Regions from separate parts of the Streptomyces sp. NPDC058051 genome, predicted to be linked through region 1. Evidence: riboswitches for the same ligand, from Rfam matches in the RefSeq annotation. Region 1 holds a riboswitch; each other region holds the start of a gene.
What was found. Region 1 has a riboswitch for thiamine pyrophosphate ahead of thiO (glycine oxidase ThiO). Riboswitches for the same ligand answer to the same signal wherever they lie in the genome.

Region 1 (10,169 bases):
TCGGACGGCCGGTCCTGGTTCTGCCCCTGCCGCGCCTGCGGGTGATCGCTGTAGATGCCGTACTGGCCGGTGTCGTCCGGCAGCGGCTGCGGCGCGTAGACCGCGGCGACCGGTGGCGTGGTGTCCGGCCGGGGCGGTACCTGCTCGCCGGACTCCATCTCCAGGTCCGACACCTCAAGCGTGGGTTCGCGTGTGCCGCGTGTTCCCCCACCCCGGCGGCGGCGGCTCTCGCCGGGGTTGCCCCCTATCGCCCAGCCGGTCGAGAAGCCGCGCCGGAAGGACAGCGTGACGTAGGTCTGACCGGTCGCGAACGCGATCGTGCCGACGGCGATGACGAACACGGACGGCATCAGTACGCCGACGACCACACAGCCGAAGCCCGCGAAGGCGAGCAGACGCCAGCGCAGCCGCGCCTTGTACTGCAGGAGCACCTCGCCGAGCAGCCACAGCGCGACGATTCCGAACGCGATGTAGAGGACTGTCCAGCCCATGCCCGCCCCCTTCTACGGCCACCGCCCCGGATCGTGGCGGGTACGGCCGGTCACGACTGCTTGTGCAGTCCGAGATTTTCGTAGATTTCGAGCGTCGCCGTCGAGTTGTTGAGCGTGATGAAGTGCAGTCCGGGCACACCCTCGGATCGCAGCTTCGCGCAGAACTGCGTTGCGAAGTCGATGCCAATGGAGCGTACAGCGGCGGGATCGTCCTTGACGGCGAGGATCCGTTCTTTCAGCGCGGAAGGGAAAGACGCGTTGCTGAGCTGCGCGAACCGGTCCAATTGCTTGACGTTCGTCAGCGGCATGACCTCGGGAATGATCGGCGTTTCGCAACCTGCGGCGACCACACGGTCACGCAACCGCAGATAGTCGTCCGGATCGAAGAACATCTGGGTGATCGCATAGTCGGCACCGGCACGGCACTTGTCCACGAAATGCCGGATGTCGGTGTCCCAGTCGGTCGAGCGCGGGTGCATCTCGGGGAACGCCGCCACGCCGACGCAGAAATCGCCGGATTCCTTGATGAGCCGGACGAGATCGGCCGCGTAGCGCACACCCTGCGGGTGCTCGACCCACTCACCCGTCGGGTCGCCGGGCGGGTCTCCGCGCACGGCGAGGATGTTCCGGATTCCGGCGTCGGCGTACTGCCCGATCATGTTGCGGAGCTCGGCGACGGAGTGGTTGACCGCCGTGAGGTGCGCGACGGGGGTGAGGGTGGAGTCGGCGGCGATCTGCTGGGTGGCCTTGACCGTCCCGGCGCGGGTGGAACCACCGGCCCCATAGGTCACGGAGACGAAGCTCGGCCCCACCGCCTCGACGCGGCGCAGCGCGTTCCAGAGGTTCCGCTCGCCCTTCTCGGTCTTCGGCGCCCAGAACTCGAACGAATACGAGGTCTTGCCGGTCGCAAGGAGGTCACGCACCGTGCGCGCGTGATCTGTCCTGGTAGAAGGTGTGCCAAGGGCCATACCGGCAGGTTAACCAGAGTGCGACGGACACAGGGCAAGTCCAACGAGAATTGTCCGAATTGACCGATTACTTGTCCATCCTTCGGACGCCTGGCCGAATCACGTCCCTGTGCGCGCCCGTATTCTCCCGGCCAGTTCGGCGGTGGCGGCGCCGGGGTCGTCGGCCTCGGTGATCGCCCGTACGACCACGACCCGTCGCGCCCCGGCGTCGAGCACCTCGTCGAGATTGCCCGCGTCGATGCCGCCGATGGCGAACCACGGGCGCCGCGGGCCGAGCGAGGCGGCGTACCGCACGAGGTCCAGGCCCGGGGCGTGTCTGCCGGGCTTCGTCGGGGTGGGCCAGCAGGGGCCTGTGCAGAAGTAGTCCACCCCCGGCTCGGCGACGGCGGCGTCGACCTCGGACTCGGCGTGGGTGGAGCGGCCGATCACCACGTCCTCGCCGATGACGGCGCGGGCGGCGGGGACCGGCAGGTCGCCCTGGCCGAGGTGGAGGACATCGGAGCCGATGGCGTGGGCGACATCGGCCCGGTCGTTCACCGCGAGGAGCTTGCCGTGCCGCCTGCAGGCTTCGGCGAAGACCGCCAGGTGTTCGAGCTCCTCGGCCGCCTCCATGCCCTTGTCGCGCAGTTGGACGATGTCCACCCCGGCGGCGAGAACCGCGTCGAGGAACGCGGGGAGGTCGCCTTGGCGCTTACGGGCGTCCGTGCACAGATAGAGCCGGGCATCGGACAGCGGCGCGCGGGTCGTGGGCATGGCGCGGTTCCCCCAGGGAGCGAGCGGTTCTCGGTACGGACGCGGGGGTGCGGGCCGCCCCGTGCAGGGCGGCCCGCACCTCAACCGCGGCCTGCGGTCAGACGGCGAGCGCCTGAGCTCGGCGCTTCACCTCCGTTCCGCGATTCTCGCTCAGTGCCTGGGCAGGGGTGCCCGGCAGGGTCGGGTCGGGGGTGAAGAGCCATTCCAGCATCTCTTCGACGGAGTAGCCGTCGTCCCTCAGGAGCGTCAGGGTGCCGGAGAGGCCCTTGACCACCTTGTCGTCGGCGATGAAGGCGGCCGGCACCTGAAGCGTCCGGTTCTCACCACGGCGTACGGCGATGAGCTGGCCCTCCTTGACCAGCTGCCGCACACGTGTCACCTCGACATCGAGCATTTCCGCGATGTCGGGAAGGTGGAGCCAGGCAGGGACGAGAGCATCGATCTTTGCGTCAATCTCGGTCACAGGGACAAGCGTGCCATCCCGCACCGACAGTCGGAAGCCGGGCCGACCGTACGGGGGTACTCCGTCAGAGGGTCGCCGCCTTCAGCGGTACGGAAGGGTCGGCCGCGCGCACCCCGTCGAGCCGCGCCCCGGCCTCGATGAGCTTGCGCCCCTGCGCCAGATCGCGCGGTCGGCCGACCGCGAGGACCGCGACCAGGACGCCTTCGCGCAGCCAGCACACCGTCCAGGAGGGGCCGGCCGGATCGCCGCGCCACAGCAGGGTGTCGGCACCCCCGTGGTGGCCCGCGTACTGGACGAACCGGTCGAACTGTTCGGACCAGAAGTACGGCACGGGGTCGTACGTCCGGGGCTCGGGGCCACCCTCGGACCCCGCTCCGATGATGTTGGCGGCGGCGGTCCGCGGGCCCTGGAGGGCGTTGTCCCAGTGGTGGACGAGAAGGCGTTCGCCGTAGCGGGCGGAGGGGAAGGAGGCGCAGTCGCCGACCGCGTACACATCGGGGAACGAGGTGCGCAGCGCCTCGTCGGCGGTCACCGATCCGTCGGGGCCGAGCGCGATACCGGAACCGGCCAGCCAGTCGGTGGCGGGCCGCGCGCCGATGCCGACGACGACCGCTCCGGCCGGAATCGTGCGGCCGTCCGCGAGGATCACCCGGCCGGGTTCGATGCGGGCGACCCGGGCTCCGGTGAGGAGTTCGGCGCCGCTCTCCGCGTACCAGGCGGTCATCGGGGCGGCGACCTCCGCGGGCATCGCGCCGGCGAGGGGCCGGTCGGCGGCCTCCACGACGGTGACCGCGCAGCCCGCGGCGCGGGCCGCGGTGGCGAACTCGGCACCGATCCAGCCCGCGCCGACGACCACGACGCCGTGCCGCTCGTCGAGGACGGGCCGCAGCCGTGCCGCGTCGTCGAGGGTGCGCAGCAGATGGACGCCGGGGACGCCCTCGGTGCCGGGCAGGACGACCGGTTCGGCGCCGGTCGCGATCACCAGGACGTCGTAGGGGACGGGCCCCGACAGGGTGTCCAGCTCATGCGCGCCCGGCCGCACACCGGTGACCTCGCGGCCCAGACGCAGATCGATGTCCAGCGCCTCGAAGTCGATGTCGAAGGCGGAGCCTTCGGCCGTGCCGAGCAGGACGGCCTTGGACAGCGGGGGCCGGTCGTAGGGCTGGTGGGGCTCGGCGCCGATCAGGGTGACGGGGCCGGTGAAACCCTGTTCCCGCAGAGCCACCGCCGTCTGCACACCCGCCATGCCCGCGCCGACGATGACGACGCGGCGCCCTGCCCGCCGGTCCGGCCGGTCTGACTGCTGCTGCTCGCTCACCCGTACACCTTAAGCACGTGACGGAACGTCAGGACAGCGGCGGCTCTCCCACCGTGCTCGTCCCGCTGTCCTCCTGCGACTCCCCTTCCCACCGCTGGTCCTGCCGGAACAGGCCGTGCCTCTCATCAGCGTCTGTGCCGACACCTTCCGGGCCCGGTGACACCACCTCCGGGTCATGTCGTCGACAGGGGGCAACCGTCATGCCGGGCCCGGAGGCCGGCGGTCCCGTTGCAGGACCGCGAAAGACATGACGGGGCGGGGTTTAGGGTGGCCACGGTAAGACACTCGCGGGAGCCCGGACGCACCGGGCTGAGAGGGAGGCTGGGGCGGCCTCCGACCGTACGAACCTGATCCGGGTCATGCCGGCGAAGGGAGGGGCTGGACGCCCATGCGTTCTTCTCGGAACGGACCCATGCGTTCCTCTCGGAACGGAAACGGATCCGACGTCCTCGTCATCGGGGGCGGGATCATCGGTCTGGTGACCGCCTGGCGGGCCGCGCAACGCGGACTGCGCACCGCGGTCGCCGATCCCGAACCGGGCGGCGGCGCCGCCCTGGTGGCGGCCGGCATGCTGGCCGCCGTCACCGAACTCCACTACGGCGAAGAGATGCTGCTGGCTCTCAGTGTCGCCTCCGCCGCCCGCTATCCGGCCTTCGTGGCCGAGTTGGAAGAGGCGAGCGGGCAGAAGACCGGCTTCCGGACCTGTGGCACCCTGGCCGTCGCGCTGGACGCCGACGACCGCACCCATCTGCGGGAGCTGCATGCCCTGCAGCGACGTTCGGGCCTGGAGTCGGAGTGGCTCACCGGCCGCGAATGCCGTCGGCTGGAGCCGATGCTCGCGCCGGGCGTCCGCGGCGGTCTGCGGGTCGACGGCGACCACCAGATCGATCCCCGCCGACTGGCCGCCGCGCTGCTGACCGCCTGCGAGCGGGCCGGGGTGGTCTTCCACCGCGGCTGGGCGGAGCGGCTGACGGTGGTGGGCGACCGGGCCGCCGGAGCCGTGCTCGCCGACGGTACACAGCTCGCCGCCGACCAGGTCGTGCTCGCCGCGGGCAGCCTCAGCGGCCGGCTCCCGGGGCTTCCGGACGAGGTCGTGCCGCCGGTCCGGCCGGTGAAGGGGCAGGTGCTGCGGCTGACCGTGCCCACCGCGTACGCGCCCTTCCTCAGCCGGACCGTCCGGGCCGTCGTCCGGGGCAGTCATGTCTACCTCGTACCGCGCGAGAGCGGCGAACTGGTCGTGGGCGCCACCAGCGAGGAGATGGGCTGGGACACCACCGTCACCGCGGGCGGCGTCTACGAACTGCTGCGGGACGCCCACGAGCTGGTTCCCGGCATCACCGAACTGCCCCTCGCCGAGACGCGGGCCGGTCTGCGCCCCACCTCCCCCGACAACGCCCCGCTGCTCGGCCCCACCGCCCTGCCCGGTCTCCACCTCGCCACCGGCCACCACCGCAACGGGGTGCTGCTGACCCCTGTCACCGGTGACGTCATGGCGGACCTCCTGGCCGGCGGCGAGCTGCCGGAGCCGGCCCTCCCCTTCACGCCGCGCCGTTTCCCGTCCGCCGCCGTCTCCGTACGTCAGGAGCAGCCCGCATGACCGCGCCCGCACATCGCTCCGAGCCCGTGCCCGCCTCCCCGTCCACGCCGGACTTCGAGCCGGTACCCGCCTCCGATTCCGCGCCCGCCTCCGCCTCCGCCTCCGCCTCCGCGCCCGCCCCCGATTCCGTGTCCGTTTCCGTTTCCGTTTCCGTGAATGGGGCGGTCCGTCCGCTCGCCGCGGGCACCACCCTGGAGGCGCTGGTCGCCACGCTGACCGCCGCGCCCTCCGGCGTCGCGGCCGCCGTCAACGAGACCGTCGTCCCGCGCGGCCAGTGGCCCACCGCCACGCTCCGCGACGGTGACCGCGTCGAGGTCCTGACCGCGGTCCAGGGAGGCTGAGCATGTCCGACGACCTCTTCACCCTCGGCGGCACCGCCTTCTGCTCCCGGCTGATCATGGGGACGGGCGGGGCTCCCAGCCTCGACGTCCTGGAGCGTTCCCTGACCGCCTCCGGCACCGAGCTGACCACCGTCGCGATGCGCCGTCTCGATCCGACCGTGCAGGGCTCGGTGCTCTCCGTGCTCCAGCGGCTCTCCATTCGCGTCCTGCCGAACACCGCGGGCTGCTTCACCGCGGGCGAGGCCGTGCTGACCGCCCGGCTGGCGCGCGAGGCGCTCGGCACCGACTGGGTCAAGCTGGAGGTCGTGGCCGACGAGCGGACTCTGCTCCCCGACCCGATCGAGCTGCTGGACGCCGCCGAGATCCTGGTGGACGACGGCTTCACCGTGCTGCCGTACACCAATGACGACCCGGTGCTGGCCCGCAGGCTCCAGGACGTGGGGTGCGCGGCGGTGATGCCGCTCGGCTCCCCCATCGGTTCCGGCCTCGGCATCCGCAATCCGCACAACTTCCGGCTGATCGTCGAGCAGGCCCGGGTGCCGGTGATTCTCGACGCGGGCGCCGGGACGGCCTCGGACGCGGCGCTCGCGATGGAGCTGGGGTGCGCGGCGGTGATGCTGGCGTCCGCGGTGACCCGGGCCCAGGAGCCGGAGCTGATGGCCGCGGCGATGCGTCACGCGGTGGAGGGCGGGCGCCTGGCGTACCGCGCGGGCCGGATCCCGCGCCGCCACTTCGCCGAGGCATCGTCGCCCGTGGGGGGACGCGCGGCGCTGGACCCGGAGCGCCCGGCGTTCTGACCGACCGGGACCGGCCCGCCAGGACCCGGTCGGACACCGTGGATCGCATGTCCCTGTCACGGCTCCGCTGCAGTACTGCCCCGGGTCCGCCCCGACGCGTGGGGCGTGTCCGTGGCGGCTCGTAGACTCGCTTGCGTGGATACGACCCTCCAGGACCCTCTCGTCGGGCAGCTGCTCGACGGCCGCTACCGCGTCGATGCCCGCATCGCCGTGGGCGGCATGGCCACGGTCTACCGGGCCGTGGACACCCGGCTCGACCGGGTGCTCGCCCTCAAGGTGATGCATCCGGCACTCGCCACGGACGCCTCGTTCGTCGAGCGCTTCATCCGCGAGGCCAAGTCCGTGGCCCGGCTGGCGCACCCCAATGTGGTCGCGGTCTTCGACCAGGGCGCCCAGGGCCAGTACGTCTACCTCGCGATGGAGTACGTCGCGGGCTGCACCCTGCGCGACGTGCTGCGCGACCGTGGCGCCCTCCAGCCGAGGGCCGCGCTGGACATCCTGGAACCCGTCCTCGCCGCCCTCGGCGCCGCGCACCGGGCGGGCTTCGTGCACCGCGACATGAAGCCGGAGAACGTCCTCATAGGGGACGACGGCCGGGTGAAGGTCGCCGACTTCGGTCTCGTACGGGCGGTGGGCGCCGTCACCAGCACCACCGGATCGGTCCTGGGCACCGTGTCCTATCTCGCCCCCGAGCAGATAGAGGACGGCACGGCGGACACCCGCACCGATGTGTACGCCTGCGGTGTCGTCCTGTACGAGATGCTGACCGGCTCCAAGCCGCACACCGGCGAGACACCCGCCCAGGTCATCTACCAGCATCTCAACGAGGACGTCCCGGCCCCGTCGGCCGCCGTCCCCGGGCTCCCGGTCGCGCTCGACGACCTGGTGGCGAGCGCCACCGCCCGGAACCCCGAGATCCGCCCGTTCGACGCGGTGGCGCTGCTCGCCGAGGCCCGTGAGGCCCGGTCCGGCCTCACCGAAGCCCAGCTGGACGCCGTACCGCCGCAGGCCCTGGCCGAGGCGCACGACGCCGCCGAGGACCGCACGAGCGTGATCCCGAGGCTGCTCCCGGCCGATCAGGGCGTCGCCCATCACACCAGCCGGCTGGAGATGCCCCCTCCGGTGCCGCCGCGGCCCGCTCGGCCCGGCCTGCGGCGCCGCGGTCCGCGACGCTCCGTCGTCGCCGTGGTCGTCGCCGTGCTCCTGGCGCTGGGGATCGGTACCGGCGTCTGGTACATCAACTCCGGGCAGTTCACCCGGGTTCCGTCCGTGCTCGGCCAGACCGAGAAGACCGCCCGGGACCGGCTCTCGGGCGCCGGTCTGGGCCTCAAGGGCGTCACGCGCGACTACAGCGACACCGTCGAGCGCGGCAAGGTCATCAGCAGCGACCCCAAGTCCGGCGCCCGTGTCCGGGGGAACGACGCGGTGACGCTCGTCATCTCGCGCGGCCCCGAGATCGTGAAGGTGCCCGATGTCCAGGACCTCTCGCTCGCGGACGCCAGGCGCGCGCTGAAGAAGGCCGGTCTGGTACCCGGCATGGTCACCACGGAGTTCAGCGAGGAGACGGAACGGGGCGACGTGATCCGTACGGATCCGGTTTCGGGCACCGAACGCCACCCGGACTCCGCGATCGCCCTCGTCGTCAGCAAGGGCGCTCCGGTCGACATCCCCGATGTCACGGGACTGTCCGTCGCCGACGCCACCGCCGCGCTGGCGGAGAAGGGGCTGAAGGCCAAGGTGCTGCCCGACCGGGTCAACGCCCCCGAGGACGCGGGCGACGTCGCCCGTCAGTCGCCGGGCGAGGGCGCCGAGGCCGCCGAGGGCGACAGCGTCACGCTCACGGTCTCCAAGGGACCGCGGATGATCGACGTCCCTGACGTCACCGGCAAGGATGTCGACGAGGCCAGGAGCGCGCTGGAGGACGCGGGCTTCGAGGTCAAGGTCCAGCGGCCGTTCCTCTCCTTCAGCGACACCGTCGCGAGCCAGTCCGTCGACGGCGGCGAGCAGGCCCCCGAAGGAAGCACCATCACCATCAAGACCAAGGGACTCTAGATCCACATGCGCAACCCCGTCGGCGGCCATGTTCCCGTGGCCGGCGGCCTCGCCAAGGTCGGCCTCCCCTACGCGCGCGAGATGGGGGCGGAGGCCGTCCAGGTCTTCGTCGCCAACCCGCGCGGCTGGGCGACACCCGTCGGCAACCCGGCCCAGGACGAGCAGTTCCGCGCCGAGTGCGACGCCCAGTCCCTACCCGTCTATGTCCACGCCCCGTATCTGATCAACTTCGGTTCGCACACCGAGGCCACCGTCGAGAAGTCCGTGGAGTCACTGCGCCACTCGCTGCGCCGGGCCCGCGAGATCGGCGCCCTGGGCGTCGTGGTGCACACCGGCTCGGCGACCGGCGGCCGGCCGCACGCGCAGGCCCTCGCCCAGGTCCGCACGCACATGCGGCCGCTCCTGGACGAGCTGACGCACGACGACGACCCCTGGCTGCTCCTGGAGTCGACCGCAGGGCAGGGTTTCTCGCTCTGCTCGCGGACCTGGGACTTCGGCCCGTACTTCGAAGCGCTCGACGCCCATCCCCGGCTCGGCGTGTGCCTCGACACCTGCCACATCTACGCGGCCGGTCACGATCTGACGGGCCCTGAGGGCATGCGGCAGACCCTGGATCTCCTGGTCGGGACGGTGGGCGAAGGCCGGCTGAAACTGATCCACGCCAATGACTCGAAGGACGTCGTGGGAGCCCACAAGGACCGGCACGAGAACATCGGCGCCGGTCACATCGGGGAGGAGCCGTTCCGGGAGCTCTTCTCCCATCCGGCGACCGCCGGCGTACCGCTGATCATCGAGACTCCGGGCGGCAAGGAAGGCCACGCGGCGGATGTGGCCCGGCTGAAGGGGCTGCGCCACCGGGGCTGAGCGCCTTGCCGCCGCTTCGGCCGGCCACCACGCGCCGGGGACGTGTGCGGCCCGGCCTCGGGCCGTCGGGTCACAGCTCGGGGCCGTCCCCGGGCTCCTCCTGGTAGGAGTAGCGCTGCTCGCGCCACGGGTCGCCGATGTTGTGATAGCCGCGCTCCTCCCAGAAACCGCGGCGGTCGGCCGTCATGTACTCGACGCCGCGGACCCACTTGGGCCCCTTCCAGGCGTAGAGGTGCGGCACGATGAGCCGGAGCGGGAAACCGTGCTCGGCGGTGAGCAGTTCGCCGTCCTTGTGGGTGGCGAAAAGTGTTCGGTCCGAGGCGAAGTCGGAGAACCGCAGGTTCGAGCTGAACCCGTACTCGGCCCAGACCATGACGTGCGTGACGTGCGGCGCGGGGGGCGCGAGCTCCAGGACCGTACGGGCGAGCACTCCGCCCCACTCGGCGCCGAGCATGCTGAATTTGGTGACGCAGTGCAGATCGGCCACGACCGAGGTGAACGGCAGCACCGAGAACTCCTGGTGGT
Region 2 (10,169 bases), on a different contig from region 1:
CTGACCCCGAAGGGCACCGCCGTCTTCCGCAGCGCGGCGGCCACCCGCTCGTGGGCCACCGCGAAACCGACCCGCAGACCGGCCAGACCGTACGCCTTGGAGAACGTCCGCAGCACCGCGACGTTCGGCCGGTCCCGGTAGATCTCGATGCCGTCCGGCACCTCGGCGTCGCGGATGAACTCCTTGTACGCCTCGTCGAGCACCACCAGGACATCACTGGGCACCCGGTCCAGGAACCGCTCCAGCTCGGCCCGGCGCACCACGGTGCCGGTCGGGTTGTTCGGGTTGCAGACGAAGATCAACCGCGTGCGGTCCGTGATCGCGTCCGCCATCGCGTCGAGGTCGTGCACGTCACCGTCGGTCAGCGGAACCTTCACCGACGTCGCACCGCTGACCTGCGTGATGATCGGGTACGCCTCGAAGGAGCGCCAGGCGTAGATGACCTCGTCGCCCGGCCCCGAGGTGGCCTGGAGAAGCTGCTGCGCCACACCGACCGAACCGGTTCCCGTGGCGAGATGCGAGACGGGCACACCGAAGCGGTCGGCCAGCTCGTTCATCAGACCGGTGCAGGCCATGTCCGGGTAGCGGTTGAAGCTCGCGGCCGCGGCCAGGGCGGACTCCATCACCCCGGGCAGCGGCGGATACGGGTTCTCGTTGGAGGACAGCTTGAACGCGACCGGTCCGTCGGCAGCGGCCGGCTTGCCCGGCACGTAGGCGGGGACGCCGTCCAGTTCGGCGCGCAGCTTGGGGCTCGTCTCGCTCACCGCAGGTCCTCCTCGACCGTCTGTACACATCAATACTGCTCACCTTATGAGGATTGGGCCATGCGGCGTATGGCCGGAGCGTCCAAATATCCGATGCGACCGGGAATGGGGGGAGCACATCTCCTTGCGACGCGCGCCGGTGGCTCACGCCGTGGCGCGCGTCCCTCGAAGAGGTGAGATGAGACCGCTTCGAAACATCGACCATTTAGTAGGCCCATCGAGTTCGATGCATGACACATTGCGATCATTCTCACCAACGTCCTTTATTTGCAAGGCATTTGACGCTCTATGATCATGCAGAAACGTGCCTGTCAACGCGTGCATATGCGACCAGGCCAACCTCCCGTCCGAGCCCTACTATCGGCTCGCCATGACAGCAGCAGGGAAGCACCAGGTGAGCCGGACGGAGACACCCCGGCGCGGCGGCCGGCAAGGACGAGCGGGAATCCGGGATGTGGCCGCCGCCGCCGGGGTCTCCATCACGACCGTCTCCGACGCGCTCAACGGCAAGGGCAGGCTCCCGGAAGCCACCCGCCGCCATGTCCGCGAGGTCGCAGAGCGCCTGGGCTATCGCCCTTCCGCCGCGGCCCGAACCCTCCGGACCGGCAAGTCCGGCCTCATCGGTCTGACCGTGACGACCTATGGGGACGAACCCTTCACCTTCACCGAATTCGCCTACTTCGCCGAGATGGCCAGAGCGGCCACCTCCGCCGCGCTCGCCCGCGGCTACGCCCTCGTCATCCTGCCCGCCACCTCACGCCACGACGTCTGGTCGAATGTCGCTCTCGACGGCACCGTCGTGATCGACCCCTCCGACCAGGACCCGGTCGTGACGGAACTCGCACGCCAAGGGCTGCCCATCGTCTCGGACGGACGGCCGGCCGGCACCCTCCCGGTCACGGCCTGGGTCGACAACGACCACCGGGCGGCCGTGCTCGACCTCCTCGACCATCTCGCCGCCGCCGGGGCCCGCCGCATCGGCCTGCTCACCGGCACCACCACCGACACGTACACCCGGCTCTCCACCACCGCGTACCTCCATTGGTGCGAGCGCGTGGGCCAGGACCCGGTGTACGAGTCCTACCCCGCCCACGACCCGTGCGCGGGCGCGGTCGCCGCCGACCGGCTGCTCGCCCGCCCCGACCGGCCCGACGCCGTCTACGGGCTCTTCGACCCCAACGGCACCGATCTGCTGGCGGCCGCCCGCCGCTACGGTCTGCGCGTGCCCGAGGACCTGCTGCTGGTCTGCTGCAGCGAGTCCACCGTGTACGCAACGACCGAGCCCCCCATCACCACGCTCTCGCTCAAGCCGCGGAGAATCGGCACGGCAGTCGTCCAGCTTCTGATCGACGCCATCGAAGGCGTCGAACACGACGGAACGGTGGAGCAGGTCATACCGACGGAGCTCATCGTCCGGACGTCCTCGCAACGCCGACCACCCCGCACCACGGTCAGCGCGCCGCGCTCCCCCGCCGGGGATTGATCAGGCGATTTCGGACGAATGGGTCGGTGAACCTGGCGTGCGCCCGGATTCACCACCCCTGGTGCGTCACACAGCACGATTCGCATTCCTATGATGGGCGCACGACACCGCGGACCGCCCGACCAGCAGGGCCCGTCAGGTGTACGGCGGCGCGACGGTGGTGGAGGGGTCGATGACACAGGGGGCCGGTCAGGAACCCGTGGTGCGGACTGCGACGTTGCGCGACTTCCGCGTACCGCCTTACGCCCAGACTCCGGTGCCGCCTTCACCACCGCACCCGGGCAACGCCGTTCCGGGAGACGAACCGCCGGAGGGGTACACACCCACCGCGCGCGATCTTCCCGTGATCAACCGCGGCGACACCGTCCAGGTGCGGGCCGTCCCCGACCCGCGGCCCGTCCCTGAAGCGGGACTCGGACCGCTGTACGTCGTCGGCGATGTCCACGGCTACCTGGACGAACTCCACGCCGCCCTCGCCGAACAGGGCCTCATCGACACGGAGGGCCGCTGGGCCGCGGGCCATGCCCGGCTGTGGTTCCTCGGCGACTTCACCGACCGGGGGCCCGACGGCATCGGCGTCATCGACCTCGTGATGCGCCTGTCCGCCGAGGCCGCGGCCGCCGGCGGCTACTGCAAGGCCCTGATGGGCAATCACGAACTGCTGCTCATCGGCGCCAAGAGGTTCGGCGACACCCCGGTGAACTCGGGCGCGGGCACCGCCACCTTCCAGGCCGCCTGGCTCCTCAACGGCGGCCAGAAGAACGACATGGAGCGTCTTCAGGACGTCCATCTGCAATGGATGTCCCGGCTCGACGCGATCGTCGAGGAGGACGGGCATCTACTGATGCACTCCGACACGACGGCATACCTCGACTACGGCGCCACCATCGAGGACGTCAACGACACCGTGCACGCCATTCTCACGCGCAACGACGCCGATGAGTGCTGGGACCTCTTCCGGAAGCTGACCAAGCGGTTCGCGTTCCGCGACGAGTCGGGGCCGCAGGCGGTCAGGGAGCTGATGTCGGCCTACGGCGGGCAGCGCATCGTCCATGGCCACAGCCCTATTCCGTATCTGCTCGGCGAGGTCGGCTCGGAGGACGGCGAGGACGGTTCCGGCCCCGTGGTCGACGGCCCGCACGTGTACGCGGACGGGCTCGCCATCGCCATGGACGGCGGGGTGACCATGGCCGGAAAGCTACTGGTCGTCCAACTGCCCCTGCATGACTGACATTCTTCTGGGAAGACGCATCGACGACCTGACCACGCCGACCGCTGGGCCTATTTCCGGAAACCCCCTGTCACCTCGTGCCGTGGGCGCTCTACCATCGGCGTATCAGTAGCAGGCTCTCCTCCGTTTCCGCCCAACTGCCCGCACCCGGCGGTCACTCAGGCCCTACGGAGCATCGGGGGATGCACATGAACAGCGCTCCGCACCTGCTGGCCGAGGACCGCCCCGAGTACGAGCGGATCCTCGACGACGCACTACGCCACGCCCATGAGCGACCGGATCTGGCCGCACTCGGCGAGCGGCTCAACGCCGTGCAGTTGCGCACCATGGCACTGGACGCGACGAAGATGATCACCGAGACGGCCGCCACCGAGTACCAGCACTATGTGAAGGCCCGGGAAGAACTGCGCGCACCGGCCGAAGGAGAGGGCCAGGACGCGGGCTCCGATTCCGGCACGGACGCGAGGAACCAGTCGGGAGCCGGCACGGGAGCCGTCATCGCGGTTCTGGCACCCGTGCTGGCCGGAACCGCCGCGTTCATATTCCTGCTTGCCGGATATCTGCTGAGGCTGCTCAATCCGCCGCCGTCCTTCGCCTCCACCATGGTCTCCGCGGGCTGGTTCTTCGCGGTGGTCATGGCCGCCGCCATCCTGGTCGCTGCCATCGGCCTGCTCATCACGGCACTGCGCAACGGATCGGCGACGGACTCCGCCGAGGACGCCGCGAGGGAGTTGCCGGAGGATGTGGCGCGTGCGAGAGAGGCATGGCGCCACGCACTGCTGGAGCGCGGCATCCTGCCGTTCCTGCGGGACGCGCTCGCCGACCCCGACGCCGGCCGCGCGTCGCGCACACCGCATCGTTCGGCGAACCGCATCCCGAAGATCGGGTACAGCCGGCCGGACTTCTCCAGCCCGGACGACGGCCCTGCGGCGGGCCCCCGCCCGACCTTCACGAGCCCGGACTTCACCAGCCCCGACTTCGGCGGCCCCGAACACGAACCGGATTGATCCGGGAGGCCCGGCTTCCCGGACCGACGACGGGACGTCGTCCGGGAAGCCGGGCCTCCCGGACGACGTCCCGTCACACGGGTGCCGCTTCAGTCCGCGATGGGCAGATAGACCCGATTACCGGCGGCCGCGAACTCCTTCGACTTCTCCTCCATGCCTGCGTCGATCTCCGCCTGGGAACCGCCGTGTTCACGACGGATGTCCTGGGAAATCTTCATCGAGCAGAACTTCGGTCCGCACATCGAGCAGAAGTGTGCCGTCTTCGCCGGCTCGGCCGGCAGCGTCTCGTCATGGAACTCCCGGGCCGTAACCGGGTCGAGCGCGAGATTGAACTGGTCCTCCCAGCGGAACTCGAACCGGGCGTCGGAGAGCGCGTCGTCCCAGTCCTGCGCCCCCGGGTGCCCCTTGGCGAGGTCCGCCGCATGGGCGGCGATCTTGTACGTGATGACACCGGTCTTCACATCGTCCCTGTTGGGCAGGCCGAGGTGCTCCTTCGGCGTGACGTAACAGAGCATCGCCGTGCCCCACCAGGCGATCATCGCCGCGCCGATGCCCGAGGTGATGTGGTCGTACGCCGGCGCGATGTCGGTGGTCAGCGGGCCGAGCGTGTAGAAGGGCGCCTCCTCGCAGATCTCCTGCTGGAGGTCGATGTTCTCCTTGATCTTGTGCATGGGGACGTGGCCCGGGCCTTCGATCATGGTCTGGACACCGAACCGCTTGGCCACCGCGTTCAGTTCGCCGAGCGTGCGCAACTCGGCGAACTGCGCCTCGTCGTTGGCGTCGGCGATCGAGCCGGGGCGCAACCCGTCGCCCAGCGAGTACGTCACGTCGTAGGCGGCGAGGATCTCGCAGAGCTCCTCGAAGCGCTCGTACAGGAAGGACTCCTTGTGGTGTGCGAGGCACCACGCGGCCATGATCGAGCCGCCGCGGGAGACGATGCCGGTCTTGCGACGGGCGGTCAGGGGCACATACGGCAGGCGTACGCCGGCGTGCACCGTCATGTAGTCGACACCTTGCTCGGCCTGCTCGACGACGGTGTCCTTGTAGATCTCCCAAGTCAGTTCCTCGGCTCTGCCGTCGACCTTTTCGAGCGCCTGGTAGAGCGGAACGGTGCCGATCGGCACGGGGGAGTTGCGCAGAACCCACTCACGGGTGGTGTGAATGTTGCGGCCGGTGGAAAGGTCCATGACCGTGTCGGCGCCCCAGCGCGTCGCCCACGTCATCTTCTCCACCTCCTCCTCGATGGAGGACGTCACCGCGGAGTTGCCGATGTTGGCATTGACTTTCACCAGGAACCGCTTGCCGATGATCATGGGCTCGATCTCGGGGTGGTTGATGTTGGCAGGCAGCACGGCCCGGCCTGCGGCGATCTCCTCACGCACCACTTCGGGTCGCACATTCTCCCGGATCGCCGCGTACTCCATCTCCGGGGTGATCTCGCCCCGGCGGGCGTACGCGAGCTGGGTCACCGGTTGCCCGCCCCGGCTGCGGCGCGGCAGGCGCGGCCGGCCGGGGAAGACCGCGTCGAGGTTGCGCAGTCCGCCACGCGGCGAGGTGTGCCTGAGCCCGTCGTCCTCGGGGCGGACCGGGCGCCCCGGGTACTCCTCGGTGTCGCCGCGCGCGCTGATCCAGTGGTCCCGCAGAGGTGCGAGCCCGCGACGGACATCGGTCTCGATACCGGGATCCGTGTACGGCCCCGACGTGTCGTACAGCGTCACGTCCTTGCCATTGGTGAGGTGCACCTGCCGGACCGGCACCCGGAGGTCCGGGCGTGAGCCCTGGACGTATCCCTTGTGCCAGCCGATGGACTTCCCGGCCTCGTCGCTCTGGTTCGAGGCAGGCGTGCGTGCGTCCGATGTGGTCATGAGACCTACTCCCTACGCCGGCATTACCCGGTAACAGGTTCGGCGGTCGGCGCAGCCTCTCCCGTACAGACGTACGGATATCAGCGCCCTCTCAGCCCGGTGCTCCGAGCTCCCGCGGGTAAAAAAGGTTTCCTCCACGCTAGCGCCCTGTCCGGCGTCATGAACAGAGGCCCCTTCTCTTCTTGCGATGATCGGCCGGTGACGTCCCCCCAGATCGACCCCGAACCGCAGGGCCATCAGCACGGCCACTCGCACAGTCATGGCCCTGCCGCGCCCGTCTCCACACATCTGCGCAAGGTCATCGCGGCCGTGCTGATCCCGTTCACCACCGCGGTCGTCGTCGGCCTGCTGGTGCTCTGGCCCGGCGGCGCGCCCGCGCACGAGCGCACCGGCGTCGGCTTCGACCGGCAGACCCAGCAGGGAAAGGTGGTGAACATCGACAAGGTGGACTGCAAGGACGTGAACGCCTCCCAGACACCCACCAGCGGCGCGACGGCCCCGTCGCCGGGAAACGGCTCGCACCTGTGCGAGAAGGCCACCGTCGAAGTGACGACCGGTCACGACAAGGGCCGGACCTTCGTGGAGGTCGTCCAGCCCGACGCACCTCGCCAGTTGCGCAAGGGTCAGGGAGTGGTCGTGGCGTACGCACCCGACGCGCCCCACGACCTCCAGTACTCGGTGACGGATGTGAACCGGAAGTTCCCGATGGCGCTGCTGGCCGGGCTCTTCGCCCTGGTCGTGGTCGCGGTGGGCAGGATGCGCGGCGTGATGGCGCTGATCGCTCTCACCGTGTCGTTCGCCGTGCTGACCCTGTTCATCCTTCCGGCCATCCTCCAGGGATCGAATCCGCTGATCGTGGCGGTGGTGGGGGCCAGTGCGATCATGCTGATCGCGCTCTACATGTGCCACGGCCTGACCGCCCGCACCTCGGTCGCGGTGATCGGCACACTGATCTCGCTGCTACTGATCGGGCTGCTCGGATCGCTCTTCATCGGCTGGGCCGGCCTGACCGGCAACACCGACGACAGCACCGGCCTCATCCATGGCCTGTATCCGCAGATCGATATGAGCGGTCTCCTGCTGGCCAGTGTGATCATCGGTTCGCTCGGGGTGCTCGACGATGTGACGGTCACCCAGACGTCGGCGGTCTGGGAGTTGCACCAGGCGAACCCGACAATGGGTGCTCGGGGGCTGTACCGGGCAGGGATCAGAATCGGACGCGACCACATCGCCTCGGTCGTCAATACGCTGGTGCTCGCCTACGCGGGCGCCGCGCTGCCGTTGCTGCTCCTCTTCTCGATCGCCCAGAGCAGCGTGGGGGCGGTGGCCAACAGCGAGCTGGTGGCGGAGGAGATCGTACGAACGCTGGTCGGTTCGATCGGACTCGTCGCCTCGGTGCCGGTGACGACGGTGCTCGCCGCGCTGGTCGTCTCCGCGGACCGCACAGGGGTCGGCGCAGAAGCCGGAGCTTCGGCACCCGTACGGACCGGGAAGGGGCGTCGCCGCAGGACGAGAACGTGAACGCCTCCGCACGGAGAGCGATTCACTCATTCGGCAGATATCGCATTCGACCGGCGGGCCGGTCGATGACGCCGTGCTCTTCAGCCGGCGTTCTGTTCCTCGGCGAGGATCCGGCCCAGAGCCTCTTCCAGATTGCCCTCGAAGTCACCCAGCGTGCACTCCTGACCGAGCGGCACAAGCTTGTCCGTCCTGTCCAGAAAGGCCACAAGTGGCGCCGTGCCCGCCCTGAAGAGGGCGCGATCCGTGCCCACCTGGAGCCGGATGTGTACGTCGGAAAGCCCCTCGGGCTCCGTGGGCCCGATATGCACATCGCCGTCGCCACTGGGGCTGTTGAGGCCGTCGAGCAGCAGCTCACGACCGAATGCCCAGGTGACGGGGGCGTCGCCGGGCAGGTGGAAGGTCATCCGGATCGCATACGGATCGCTCACTTCGTACCGGAGCTCCACCGGGATCCGGAAAGAGAGCTCCTCGGAAACGAGGAAGCTCATCATGACCTCAGCTTGAACCGACTCGCGCATCGTTCAACCCCGCAGTAGATGAATCTGGCCAGGAATGATCCCCCATGGCCCTATTGACGCCATCGTGGTGCACGCGATAGCAGATCACAAGGAGTGATTTTTCAGATACTGATAGAGAACACGAACGAGCGCAAGAGGTTGGCCACTTCGCCACGTAGTTGTTCGACTGCGGGGAGCAACCGCTCTTCCTGCTCCAGGGGTATCGAAATCGCCACCGCGGCGGCGGTGAAGCCGGCCGTGATGGGGATGGCCGCACAGACCGTCCCCAAGGCGTACTCCTGCCGTTCGATGACGGGTTCCATACGTTCCAACGACCGCAGTCGCTCAAGGAACGCGGCGCGATCCCGTACCGAGTAGCGGGTCAGCGGTCGCACAGGGTGCCGGTTCAGATGGTCCTCGCGGGCATGCTCGTCGAGCTGGCTCAGCAGACACTGGCCGATCGCATGGGCGTGTCCGGTCTCCCGGAAGGACGCCCACTCGTTCACCGCCGGTGTGGCGGGATCGTCGGCGACCGCGATGAGTTCGATCTCACCCTCGCGGTAGACGGCGCAGTACACCGGTGCTCCGATGGTGTCCCGCCAGCGGCTCAGCGACTCCGTCATTCTGCTGCGCCGATTCCGCAGCAGGCGCTCTCCGACGAGGCGTTCGGCGGCGGACCCGAGGCGGAACACCCCGTTCTCCCGGCACAGATAGCCCTCATGGGTCAGGGTGCGCAGCAGGTGGTAGGCGGTGGGAAGAGGAAGACCCGCTTCCCTGGCCAGTTGTTTCGCGGGCGCCCCGTCTCGGTGGGCGCCCACGGCCTCCAGCAGCCTCAGCGCTCGCTGCACCGAACCGATCAGCGTCGGGACAGCAGTGCTCGATGCCGTGGTCAACGGTCACCCCCAGGCATGGTGACGGGCGGTCAGCCCGCCTGTGGGGGCCGCCCCCACAGACCGCCGCATGACTGGGGTCCGGAGGCCGAACGCCGTACAAACCACTGGTCACGGTGGTGACGGACAGTTAATTCCCAGGTGGCGGCAGCGAATTGCCACCATATCGGCCACACCCGCACGGAGGGTCGTTTCGTCTTGCACTTAGCTCAGCTGGGCTAATCCGGTGGCCGGATTCCGATCGTCCTACCAGTCGCTGCGCGAGGAGGACGACATGAACTTGCGCACGACGAAGATGAGGCCGCCGACCAGGATCACGAAGACCAGGACCTTGAAGAGCAGACCGATCACGAACCCGACCACGCTGGCGATCAGACCGCCGAACACGACGATCGCGATGACCGGCACCGCGATCCACTTCACCCACCAGGGCATCCCCGCGAATATCTCCCGCACGGCCATCGTCCTTGCCTCGTCTCTGTGAGTTCCTGCTCCGATACTCCGATGCTAGAGGCGCGAGGGAGGCGGCGGGGGTTCCGCACCCCCTGAAGTCCCCTGACCGACCCCTGAGGGATCCCTGAGGCCGGAACCCGTTCCTCCGCAGGGGCGGGCTCAGCTCTCCGGCGGGGAGAAGACCACCATGACCCGCAGATCCTCGGTGATGTGGTGGAACTTGTGGGCCACACCGGCAGGCACGTACACCACGCTTCCTCTGCCCACCTGTGTGGTTTCCATGCCGACCGTGATCGAGGCGCGGCCGCTGACGACGAGGTAGACCTCGTCCTGGTTGTGGGGCTGCTGGGGATCGAGCTCGCCGGCGTCCAGGGCGTACAGGCCGACGGACATGTTCCGTTCCTTCACGAACTGCAGATACGCGCCGTCGTTGGCGGCTCGCTCCGCCTCCAGTTCAT
Region 3 (10,169 bases), on a different contig from region 1:
TGACAGCGGACGACGGGCCGCAGCGAGTGCTCACCTTCCTGCTGCTGACCGTGGTCAGTGACACGGGCGCGTACGCCGTCGGCTGGCGCTTCGGCAAGCACAAGCTGGCACCGCGCATCAGTCCTGGAAAGACCCGCGAGGGCCTGTTCGGTGCCGTCGCCTTCGCGATGGTCGCCGGTGCGCTGTGCATGCAGTTCCTGATCGACGGCGGTTCCTGGTGGCAGGGCCTGCTGCTGGGGCTCGCGGTCGCGGCCAGTGCCACGCTCGGTGATCTGGGCGAGTCGATGATCAAACGAGACCTCGGGATCAAGGACATGGGCACGCTGCTGCCGGGGCACGGCGGCATCATGGACCGGCTGGACTCGCTGCTGCCGACCGCCCCGGTGGTCTGGCTGCTGCTGGAGCTGTTCGTGGGCGCCGGCTGACCCCTGGGACGGCATACCGTCCTGACCTGGGCTTTTGCGAATGAGGGTCCGTTGTCCACAGGACGACGGGCCCTCATCGTTCTGTCTGCGACACTGTCTGTCTGTGACACTGGATGAACCATCAGGAAGCGGGAGTTCGGCGCGGCCGGCTCCGTGCCAGGATCTCGGAATGAATGAACTGAAGATTCATCCTCGCGCCGATGATCACATGCCGGGCTGCACCGAGGCTCTCGCCACCGTTCACGCGGCAGATCGCTACCCGGTGGATTGGCCTGCCGATCCCGAAGGATGGCTGACTCCCCGAAGCATGCTCGCCGCTTGGGTGGCTGTAGACGGTTCGGAGGTCCTGGGCCATATGGTCCTGGCCCGTCCGGGGGCGGCGCTTGCGACCGCTGTCGGGCTGCCCGCCCAGCGTCTGATATCTGTCGCGCGGCTCTTCGTCAGCGCCCGTGCTCGCCGACGAGGGGTAGCGGCCAAGCTGCTGGACAAGGCGGTCGAAGAAGCGGTGGTCCACGGACTGAGGCCCGTTCTGGAAGTCGAGGCCGGTGCGACCGCGGCCATCAAGCTCTACGAGCGTGCCCGCTGGCGTCATGCCGGCAGTTTCGCGGCCGACTGGACCACGGCCGACGGCCGCGTCGCGCAGATGCGCTCGTATGTCGGCCCCTCCGAACAAGGTGAATTTGCCTGACGCGGCAGTAGGTGGGTGGTCGCGCAGTCCGGGCCGACCGTGCCAGCCGTGCTCGTGCGCCGGGCCGTCTGTGGGCCGTCGGGGCCGCCGACGACAACCCAGGACGACCGACAACGACCGCGACGGCCCGGCCCTGGCGGTCGCTGAGCCGGGCGACGCCCGGCGGACCTCGGCGGGTCTGCGACACTGGATGAACCATGCCTAAGCCCGGAGAACTCACTTTCGTCGCGCCCCGCGGAGCCAAGAAGCCCCCGCGGCACCTCGCCGACCTCACGCCCGCCGAGCGCAAGGAGGCCGTCGCCGCGATCGGCGAGAAGCCGTTCCGCGCGCAGCAGCTCTCGCAGCACTACTTCTCGCGCTACGCACACGACCCGGCCGAGTGGACGAACATCCCGGCCGGCTCGCGGGACAATCTCGCCGAGGCGCTGTTCCCCGACCTGATGTCGGTGGTCCGCCACATCAGCTGCGACGACGACACCACCCGCAAGACGCTGTGGAAACTGCATGACGGGACGCTCGTCGAGTCCGTCCTGATGCGCTACCCGGAGCGGGTGACGATGTGTATCTCGTCACAGGCGGGATGCGGGATGAACTGCCCGTTCTGTGCCACGGGACAGGCCGGTCTCGACCGCAATCTGTCGACCGCGGAGATCGTTCACCAGATCGTGGACGGCATGCGCGCGCTGCGTGACGGAGAGGTTCCCGGAGGCCCCGCACGGCTTTCCAACATCGTCTTCATGGGCATGGGCGAGCCGCTCGCCAACTACAACCGTGTGGTCGGCGCGATCCGTCGGCTGACGGACCCGGAGCCGGACGGACTGGGGCTCTCGCAGCGCGGTATCACCGTCTCCACCGTGGGCCTGGTGCCCGCGATGCTCCGCTTCGCCGACGAGGGCTTCAAGTGCCGCCTCGCCGTTTCCCTGCACGCCCCGGACGACGAGCTGCGCGACACCCTCGTCCCCGTGAACACGCGCTGGAAGGTGCGTGAGGTGCTGGACGCCGCGTGGGAGTACGCGGAGAAGTCCGGCCGCCGCATCTCCATCGAGTACGCGTTGATCCGGGACATCAACGACCAGGCATGGCGTGGTGACCGGCTCGGCCGACTCCTCAAGGGCAAGCGGGTGCACGTCAACCTGATCCCGCTGAACCCGACGCCCGGCTCCAAGTGGACCGCGTCGCGGCCCGAGGACGAGAAGGCGTTCGTCGAGGCGATCGCGGCACACGGGGTGCCGGTGACCGTGCGGGACACGCGGGGCCAGGAGATCGACGGAGCCTGCGGGCAGTTGGCGGCAGCCGAGCGCTGAGGCCGAGGAGGCCCGTGTAGCCTGGGCCTGCAATCAACTTCATATCCTGCAATCAACTTCATATTCCGACAGGGGAGCGCCACAGCGCTGAGAGTGCGGCACCGTGAACAGGTAGGCCGCAGACCCTCTGAACCTCGCCCGGGTCATTCCGGGTAGGAAGTTCGGTCATCAACTCATGCTGTTGCGCCCTGCCCGCTTTTCGCGCGGGCAGGGCCGCGTCTCTTCCTGGCCAAAACCCAGGAGGAATCCACAATGAGCACCACACGCAGAACCATGCAGCTCGCGGCGTCGGCCGTCGCCGCGGCGCTCGGTGTCACGGCACTGGCCGGATGCGGAAGTTCCGACTCGTCGGACTCCGCTTCCGGCGGCACCAAGGGCTCCGGCACGCAGAGCTCCGGCTCCAAGACGGTGACGCTCGTCAGCCATGACTCCTTCAACGCCTCCGAGGACGTGCTCAAGGAGTTCACGCGCGAGACCGGCTACACCGTCAAGGTGCTGAAGAGCGGCGACGCCGGTGTCGCGCTCAACCAGGAGATCCTGACCAAGGGCTCCCCGCGCGGCGACGTGTTCTTCGGCGTCGACAACACCCTGCTCTCCCGCGCCCTCGACAGCGGTCTCTTCACTCCGTACGAGGCGAAGGGCATCGACCAGGTGGCGGCCGACACCCAACTGGACGCCGCGGAGCACCGGGTCACCCCGATCGACACCGGCGACATCTGTGTCAACTACGACAAGAAGTACTTCGCCGACAAGAAGCTCGCGCCGCCGCAGTCCTTCGACGACCTGGCGAAGCCCGCGTACAAGAACCTCCTCGTCACCGAGAACGCCGCGACCTCCTCGCCCGGCCTCGGCTTCCTCCTCGGAACCGTCGCCACCTATGGCGAGAAGGGTTACCAGGACTACTGGAAGAAGCTGAAGAGCAACGGCGTCAAGGTCGTCGACGGCTGGGAGCAGGCGTACAACGAGGAGTTCTCCGGTTCCGCCGGCGGCAGGAAGGCCAAGGCAGACCGGCCGCTCGTCGTCTCGTACGCCTCCAGCCCGCCCGTCGAGGTGCTCTACGCGAAGCCGCAGCCGACCGAGGCCCCGACCGGGGTCGCCACCGGGACCTGCTTCCGGCAGATCGAGTTCGCGGGCCTGCTGGACGGTGCGAAGAACGAGGCGGGCGGCAAGGCCCTGCTGGACTTCCTGATCAGCAAGAAGTTCCAGGAGGACATGCCGCTCAACATGTTCGTGAACCCGGTCGTCGAGAGCGCGAAGCTGCCGGAACTCTTCACGAAGTTCGGCGCGACGGTGGACAGGCCGACGACCGTCGCCCCCGACAGGATCGCCAAGAACCGTGAGCAGTGGGTCCAGTCGTGGTCCTCGCTGGTCGTGAAGTAGGGACGTCTCCCGAACGCGGAACGGACGCGGGCGGGACGGACGAGAACGGGACGGACGAGAAGGGGACGGACGAGAACGGGACGGACGAGAACGGGACGGACAAGAACGGGACGGACGAGAACGGGACGCGCGAGCAGGGGACGAGCGCGCCCGGTGGGGGGGCGCGCGGGCGGATGCCGCTCGGCCGCTCCGGGCACGCGAACCGCGCGAACGCATGGCGCGGGAGTGCGGTCCGGCTCGGGCTGATGGCCGTGCCCGGCGCGTTCTTCGCGCTGTTCTTCGCCTACCCCGTCGCCGCGATCGTCGGCCGCGGCCTGAAGACGGACGGCGTCTGGCAGTTCGGCCGGATCGGCGAGGTGCTGACCCGGCCGGACATCCGTGACGTCCTCTGGTTCACCACCTGGCAGGCGCTCGCCTCGACCGCGCTGACGCTGGTGATCGCACTGCCCGGTGCCTATGTCTTCGCCCGCCTCGACTTCCCCGGCAAGCAACTGCTGCGCGCTGTCGTCACCGTGCCCTTCGTCCTGCCGACCGTCGTCGTCGGCACCGCCTTCCTCGCGTTGCTGGGACGCGGCGGGTTCCTCGACCAACTCTGGGGCGTACGCCTCGACACCACCGTGTGGGCGATTCTCCTCGCCCATGTCTTCTTCAACTACGCCGTGGTCGTGCGCACCGTGGGCGGGCTGTGGTCCCAGCTCGACCCACGCCAGGAGGAGGCGGCCCGCGTGCTGGGCGCCGGACGGTTCGCCGCCTGGCGGCGCGTCACCCTGCCGGCACTCGCGCCCGCCGTGGCCGCCGCCGCGCTGATGGTCTTCCTCTTCACCTTCACCTCCTTCGGCGTCGTACAGATCCTCGGCGGCCCGGGATTCTCCACGCTGGAGGTGGAGATCTACCGGCAGACCGCCCAGTTGCTCGCCCTGCCGACGGCCGCCGTGCTGACGCTGGTGCAGTTCGCCGCGGTGGGTGCGGTCCTCGCCGTGCACGCGTGGACCGTCCGGCGCAGAGAGACCGCGCTGAAGCTGGTCGACCCGGCACAGACCGCGCGCAGGCCGCGCGGTGCCGGGCAGTGGGCCCTGCTCTGCGCGGTGCTCCTGACCGTGCTCGTGCTGATCCTGCTGCCGCTCGGGGTGCTGGTCGAGCGCTCGTTGGACACGCCCGGCGGCCACGGCCTCGACTTCTACCGCGCCCTGGGATCCGCCGACGCGGGCGGCGGCACGTTCCTGGTCGCACCGCTCGAAGCGATCGGGAACTCGTTGCAGTACGCGCTGGTCGCGACCGTCATCGCGCTGATCGTCGGCGGGCTCGCCGCCACGGCGCTGACCCGTCGCGCGGGACGGCTCGTGCGAGGATTCGACGCCTTGCTGATGCTTCCGCTCGGGGTGTCCGCGGTCACCGTCGGCTTCGGCTTTCTGATCACCCTGGACAAGCCACCGCTGGATCTGCGGACTTCCTGGATTCTGGTGCCGCTCGCCCAGGCGCTGGTCGGGGTGCCCTTCGTCGTACGGACCATGCTGCCGGTCCTGCGGGCCGTGGACGGCCGGCTGAGGGAGGCGGCCGCGGTGCTCGGGGCGTCACCTCTGCGTGCCTGGCGGGAGGTCGATCTGCCGTTGGTGCGGCGGGCCTTGCTGGTGGCGGCCGGTTTCGCGTTCGCCGTGTCGCTCGGTGAGTTCGGCGCGACGGTGTTCATCGCGCGCCCCGACCGGCCGACGCTGCCGGTCGCGGTGGCCCGGCTGCTGGGGCGGGCCGGGGAGCTCAACTACGGCCAGGCGATGGCCCTCAGCACCATTCTGATGGTGGTCTGCGCGGTGTCGCTGCTCCTGCTCGAACGTATCCGCACGGACCGATCCGGGGAGTTCTAGAGATGCTGACACTGGAATCGGCCACGGTCCGCTTCGGTGCGCGGGCGGCGCTGGACGGGGTGGATCTGGAGGTCGCCGAGCACGAGATCGTGTGCGTGCTCGGGCCGAGCGGCAGCGGCAAGTCGACCCTGCTGCGGGTGGTCGCCGGCCTGCGCCCACCGGACGGCGGACGGGTGCTGCTGGACGGCGCGGACCAGGCCGGGGTACCGGTGCACCGGCGCGGTCTCGGCCTGATGTTCCAGGACCACCAGCTCTTCCCGCACCGGGACGTCGGCGCCAACGTCGCCTTCGGACTGCGGATGCGCGGGGTGCCGCGCCATGATCAAAAGCGCAGGGTCGGCGAACTCCTCGACCTGGTGGGGCTGCCCGGAGCCGAGCGGCGGGCCGTCGCCGCGCTCTCCGGCGGTGAGCAGCAGCGTGTCGCTCTCGCGCGGGCCCTCGCGCCGAGCCCGAAGCTGCTGATGCTGGACGAACCGCTCGGACAGCTCGACCGCAGCCTGCGCGAACGGCTCGTCGTCGAACTGCGCACGCTCTTCGGCCGGCTGGGTACGACGGTGCTCGCCGTCACCCATGACCAGGGCGAGGCCTTCGCCCTCGCCGACCGGGTCGTGGTGATGCGCGAAGGCCGGATCGCCCAGGTGGGCACCCCGCTGGAGGTCTGGCAGCGGCCCGCCTCCGCGTTCGTCGCCCGGTTCCTCGGCTTCGACAACGTGGTGGAGGCGACGGTGTCCGGCGCGGCCGCCGACACGGTGTGGGGCAGGGTGCCGGTGCCGGACGGCTCGCCGCAGGGAGCGTGCGATCTGCTGGTGCGCCCGGCCGGAGTGCGGATCGTCGCCCCGGACGAGGGGCTGCGCTGCACGGTCGGGACGCGTACCTTCCGGGGCGACCGCGTCGCCGTACGGCTGACCCCGGTGAGCGGACCGGTCCTGGAGGCGGAGTGCGCGCTGCGGGAGGCCCCGCAGGAGGGGGCGACGGTCGGGGCCGCCTTCGACGCGGCGGAGACCGTCGTCCTGCCCGCCGTCCTCTGACCCGTCCCGCGGGTGCGGAGAGGCACGAGGCTGCATTCACTGGACCGGACGAACCGCGTCCGACGGTCCCGCCCGCCGTTTCCCGGCGTCCGCGACCGCACGGGCTGCCGGGCCGGCCACGCGCGCCGGGGCGGTGCGGCGGTGTCCGTGCAAGCTGGAGGCGGACAGGCGGTCGATCCGGCACGGCCGCGCGACGGACGATCCGGAACGACTCCGAGAGGGACGGGAACCATGACCGAGTCAGCACGCGAGGGCATCGACATCACCCGCGTCCTCGATGCCCCGAGGGAACGGGTCTTCGAGGCGTGGACGACCCCCGAGCACTTCGCCGCCTGGTACGGCGGGGACGCCGACGTTCCGCTCGACCAGGTGTCGATGGACGTCAGGCCGGGCGGTGCCTGGAGCCTGGTCATCGTGGTGCCGGGCGTCGACATGCCCTTCCACGGGGTCTACCGCGAGGTCGTCGCCCCCGAGCGGCTGGTGTTCACGCTGAAGGACGCCACGGCGCCCGACGGCATCGAGGGCGAGACCGTCGCCGTCACCTTCACCGACCGCGGCCACCACACCACCGAAATGGCCTTCACACAGCGCGGCGGCAATCTCACGGCCGAGCAGTACGCGGCGGCCGAGGACGGCTGGGAAGCCTTCTTCGACGCGCTCGTGGCCCGGCTCGCGTCCCGGTGAACCGGCCCGTGTCCTTCTTCCACGCGCTCGTGGACGGGCTCGTGTCCCTCTGAACCGGCCGCGTTCGCCGGCCCGCCGCGGGAGCCGCAGCAGGTCGGCGTCGCGTCGTGCTACGCAGCCCCCGAGGCGCGCGGGCGCGACCGGTGAACGGTGTCCTCAGGTCCTCAGGCCGTCAGCGGCAGCGCGGCCAGCTCGGCGATCAGCCAGGTCAGCGGGGCGAAGACGACCAGCAGCGCGGCCCCGCGCAGGGCTGTCGCGGCCCACAGGGCCGAGGCCGGGGCACCCAGCCGCAGCAGTGCCTGCGTGGTGGGTGTGCGGTCCTGCTTCGCCTCCAACGCGGAGGTCAGCAGCGTCGCCGACGTACAACCGAGGACGAGTACGGCCCCCAGTGCGGTGAGCGGGCCGAGGGGGCGCGCCCCCGTGCCGTACAGCGCGTAGGCGGCGACCAGTGCGGAGAGGACCGCGCAGACCACACCGAGCGGCCCGCCGATCCGTCGGGCCTCGTCCATCAGCACGCGTCCGGCCAGCAGGCGCACGGCACCGGGGCGCATCGCCTGGAGCAGTCGCCCGCAGTGGTACGCCAGGCCGGGCCCGGCCATGGCCAGGCCGATCGCCGTCAGCGTCCACCCCGCCAGCACTCCGGCCGGGGTGGCGTCGAGCCTGCCGGGGAGCGGGAGCAGGCTGTGCCCGTCGCCCCGGCTCATGTACGCCTCCACGGCGAGGCCGGCCGCGGTCAGCGCCACGCCCCACGGCAGCCCGGTCGGGGGCGCCGCGGCGGGGGGCCGGCCGCCCGGCACGGCGCCCGGCTCGGTCTCGTCGTCCGGGACCGTTTCCGGGACGGTCCGGGCGCGCAGCGCCAGCGCGCTCGCCGTCGCCGCGGACACCGGGACCAGGGACAGCAGCACGAGTACGGCCGCGAGCGGCAGCGAGGCGTCCGCGTCGAGCAGCCCGGCCGCCGCACCGTCGAACGGCAGCCCGGACAGGTCGCCGCGCAGATGCAGGAAGAACAGCAGGGCCACCATGGACCCGAGGGTGCAGGAGACGGCTGTGGAGACCCCGGCGAGTACGGCGAGCCTGACCGGTCCGAGACCCACGGCGGACAGCCCGGAGCGGGGCCGGGTGCTCGGATCCGTACGGGCCACCGCGACCGCGAGCTGCACGGTGGCGGCGAACGGCACGAAGCACCACAGCAACCGCAGGACGGCCGCGGTGGAGTGGGCCGGGTGTCCCGATGCGTAGCCCAGGGCACACAGCATCAGGAAGCCGACGCCGGCGGAGGCGGCCGCGACGAGCAGCCGCCGCATCAGAACGAGCGGATGGGAGCCCCGGGCTAGACGGAGAGCGAGCACGCCGCGCGGCCCTCCGTATCGGAAACGGCGGGCAGGGCGGCGGTGGCGACACGGCGGCCGTCCAGCAACGGGACCGTGCGGTCGGCGAGGGCCGCGACCTCCGGGTCATGAGTGGCGAGGACGATCGTGATGCCGTGCGAGCGAGCCGCGCTGGTGAGGGTGCGCAGGAGGTGCGTCCGGTCGGCGCGGTGCAGGGGCGCGGTCGGATCGTCGGCGAAGATCACCGCGGGGGAGACAGCCAGCGCGCGGGCCACGGCGATCCGTTGACGCTGCCCCCGGGGCAGCGTGTGCGGTCGTTTCTTGGCGCACACACCGATGTCGAGCCGCTCCAGCCATTCCAGGCCGGTCTTCTTCGCCTCCCGGTGCGAGGCGCCGCGCAGCAGCAGGGGAAGGGCCACGTTTTCCCAGGTGTTCAGCTCCGGTACGAGGTGCGGCTCGGGGGCGATCCAGCCGAACTTGTCGCGGCGCAGTCGTTCGCGCAGCCGGGGGCCCATGGTGTGGACGGGCACGCTGTTGAACCACACCTCGCCCTGCTGGGGCACCAGTTGACCGGAGAGGCAGCGCAGCAGGGTCGTCTTGCCGCTTCCTCTGGGGCCGGTCACGGCAAGGATCTCGCCGTCGCGGACATCCACGGAGACAGCGTCGAGCGCGGGGGAGCCGTCGTGGGAGTGGTGCAGGGAACGCGCCCAGATCACGTCGTTGTCCGGCGGGGCCACCATGGCGTACACCTCGGTTCAGATCGCATGTCCCGTCCCCCTTACGGGGGAACGAAGCGGGGGCCGATCGGTCACTCGGCACCGTAGGGATTCGAACCGTGCAGTGGGCACAGCACACGGCCCGGGTGCGCTCCATCCCACTCGAATGGGCGCATCCGGGCCGTGGGGGCCGCAGAGGATGACAGCCGGAAGCCGGCTGATCGGCGGTCGGGCGGTCGTCCCGCCGCAGCGCCGTCCGGCCCATAGCGGCCGGACGGGCTCCCGGGCCCTCGGAGGGGCCGGGAGCCCGTCCGAGGGGCCGCTGGGGCCGGGGGAACGGCGCCGGGACCGTGGCCGGTCAGCCGGTCGGGCCTCCGGTCAGAGCTTGGTCCACGCCTCGGTGAGGACGGAGCGCAGGATGCCCTCGATCTCGTCGAACGTCGACTGGTCGGAGATCAGCGGCGGCGCGAGCTGGACGACCGGGTCGCCGCGGTCGTCGGCCCGGCAGTACAGGCCGTTGTCGTACAGCGCCTTGGAGAGGAAGCCGTACAGGACGCGCTCGGTCTCCTCGTCGTTGAAGGTCTCCTTGGTGGCCTTGTCCTTCACCAGTTCGATGCCGTAGAAGAAGCCGTTGCCGCGGACGTCGCCGACGATCGGCAGGTCGAGCAGCTTCTGCAGCGTCGTGAAGAACGCGTTCTCGTGGTCCAGGACGTGCTGGTTGAGGCCCTCGCGCTCGAAGATGTCGAGGTTGGCGAGG

Region 2: it holds a riboswitch for thiamine pyrophosphate, as region 1 does, so the genes downstream of both, thiC (phosphomethylpyrimidine synthase ThiC) here and thiO (glycine oxidase ThiO) in region 1, are expected to answer to the same signal.
Region 3: it holds a riboswitch for thiamine pyrophosphate, as region 1 does, so the genes downstream of both, ACFVUT_RS32440 (thiamine ABC transporter substrate binding subunit) here and thiO (glycine oxidase ThiO) in region 1, are expected to answer to the same signal.

What each region holds. Positions count from the first base shown of each region.
Region 1 covers NZ_JBHVRW010000004.1:373,269-383,437, forward strand. Annotated here, with positions in the region: gene ACFVUT_RS09615 (hypothetical protein) at 1-491, opposite strand, end outside; gene metF (methylenetetrahydrofolate reductase [NAD(P)H]) at 542-1,459, opposite strand; gene thiE (thiamine phosphate synthase) at 1,559-2,212, opposite strand; gene ACFVUT_RS09630 (Rv2175c family DNA-binding protein) at 2,310-2,675, opposite strand; gene ACFVUT_RS09635 (NAD(P)/FAD-dependent oxidoreductase) at 2,740-3,993, opposite strand; TPP riboswitch at 4,271-4,384, shown strand; gene thiO (glycine oxidase ThiO) at 4,406-5,590, shown strand; gene thiS (sulfur carrier protein ThiS) at 5,587-5,931, shown strand; gene ACFVUT_RS09650 (thiazole synthase) at 5,934-6,728, shown strand; gene pknB (Stk1 family PASTA domain-containing Ser/Thr kinase) at 6,864-8,780, shown strand; gene ACFVUT_RS09660 (deoxyribonuclease IV) at 8,787-9,644, shown strand; gene ACFVUT_RS09665 (sulfite oxidase-like oxidoreductase) at 9,715-10,169, opposite strand, start outside.
Region 2 covers NZ_JBHVRW010000015.1:41,605-51,773, forward strand. Annotated here, with positions in the region: gene hisC (histidinol-phosphate transaminase) at 1-764, opposite strand, end outside; gene ACFVUT_RS23090 (LacI family DNA-binding transcriptional regulator) at 1,135-2,247, shown strand; gene ACFVUT_RS23095 (metallophosphoesterase) at 2,420-3,478, shown strand; gene ACFVUT_RS23100 (hypothetical protein) at 3,661-4,485, shown strand; gene thiC (phosphomethylpyrimidine synthase ThiC) at 4,575-6,350, opposite strand; TPP riboswitch at 6,341-6,476, opposite strand; gene ACFVUT_RS23110 (YibE/F family protein) at 6,549-7,871, shown strand; gene ACFVUT_RS23115 (SsgA family sporulation/cell division regulator) at 7,952-8,389, opposite strand; gene ACFVUT_RS23120 (IclR family transcriptional regulator) at 8,491-9,261, opposite strand; gene ACFVUT_RS23125 (DUF5326 family protein) at 9,505-9,714, opposite strand; gene ACFVUT_RS23130 (cupin domain-containing protein) at 9,871-10,169, opposite strand, start outside.
Region 3 covers NZ_JBHVRW010000030.1:32,787-42,955, reverse strand. Annotated here, with positions in the region: gene ACFVUT_RS32455 (phosphatidate cytidylyltransferase) at 1-425, shown strand, start outside; gene ACFVUT_RS32450 (GNAT family N-acetyltransferase) at 595-1,113, shown strand; gene rlmN (23S rRNA (adenine(2503)-C(2))-methyltransferase RlmN) at 1,311-2,417, shown strand; TPP riboswitch at 2,478-2,594, shown strand; gene ACFVUT_RS32440 (thiamine ABC transporter substrate binding subunit) at 2,670-3,797, shown strand; gene ACFVUT_RS32435 (ABC transporter permease) at 4,043-5,656, shown strand; gene ACFVUT_RS32430 (ABC transporter ATP-binding protein) at 5,659-6,684, shown strand; gene ACFVUT_RS32425 (SRPBCC domain-containing protein) at 6,916-7,368, shown strand; gene ACFVUT_RS32420 (hypothetical protein) at 7,533-8,717, opposite strand; gene ACFVUT_RS32415 (ABC transporter ATP-binding protein) at 8,699-9,436, opposite strand; gene ACFVUT_RS32410 (aspartate aminotransferase family protein) at 9,791-10,169, opposite strand, start outside.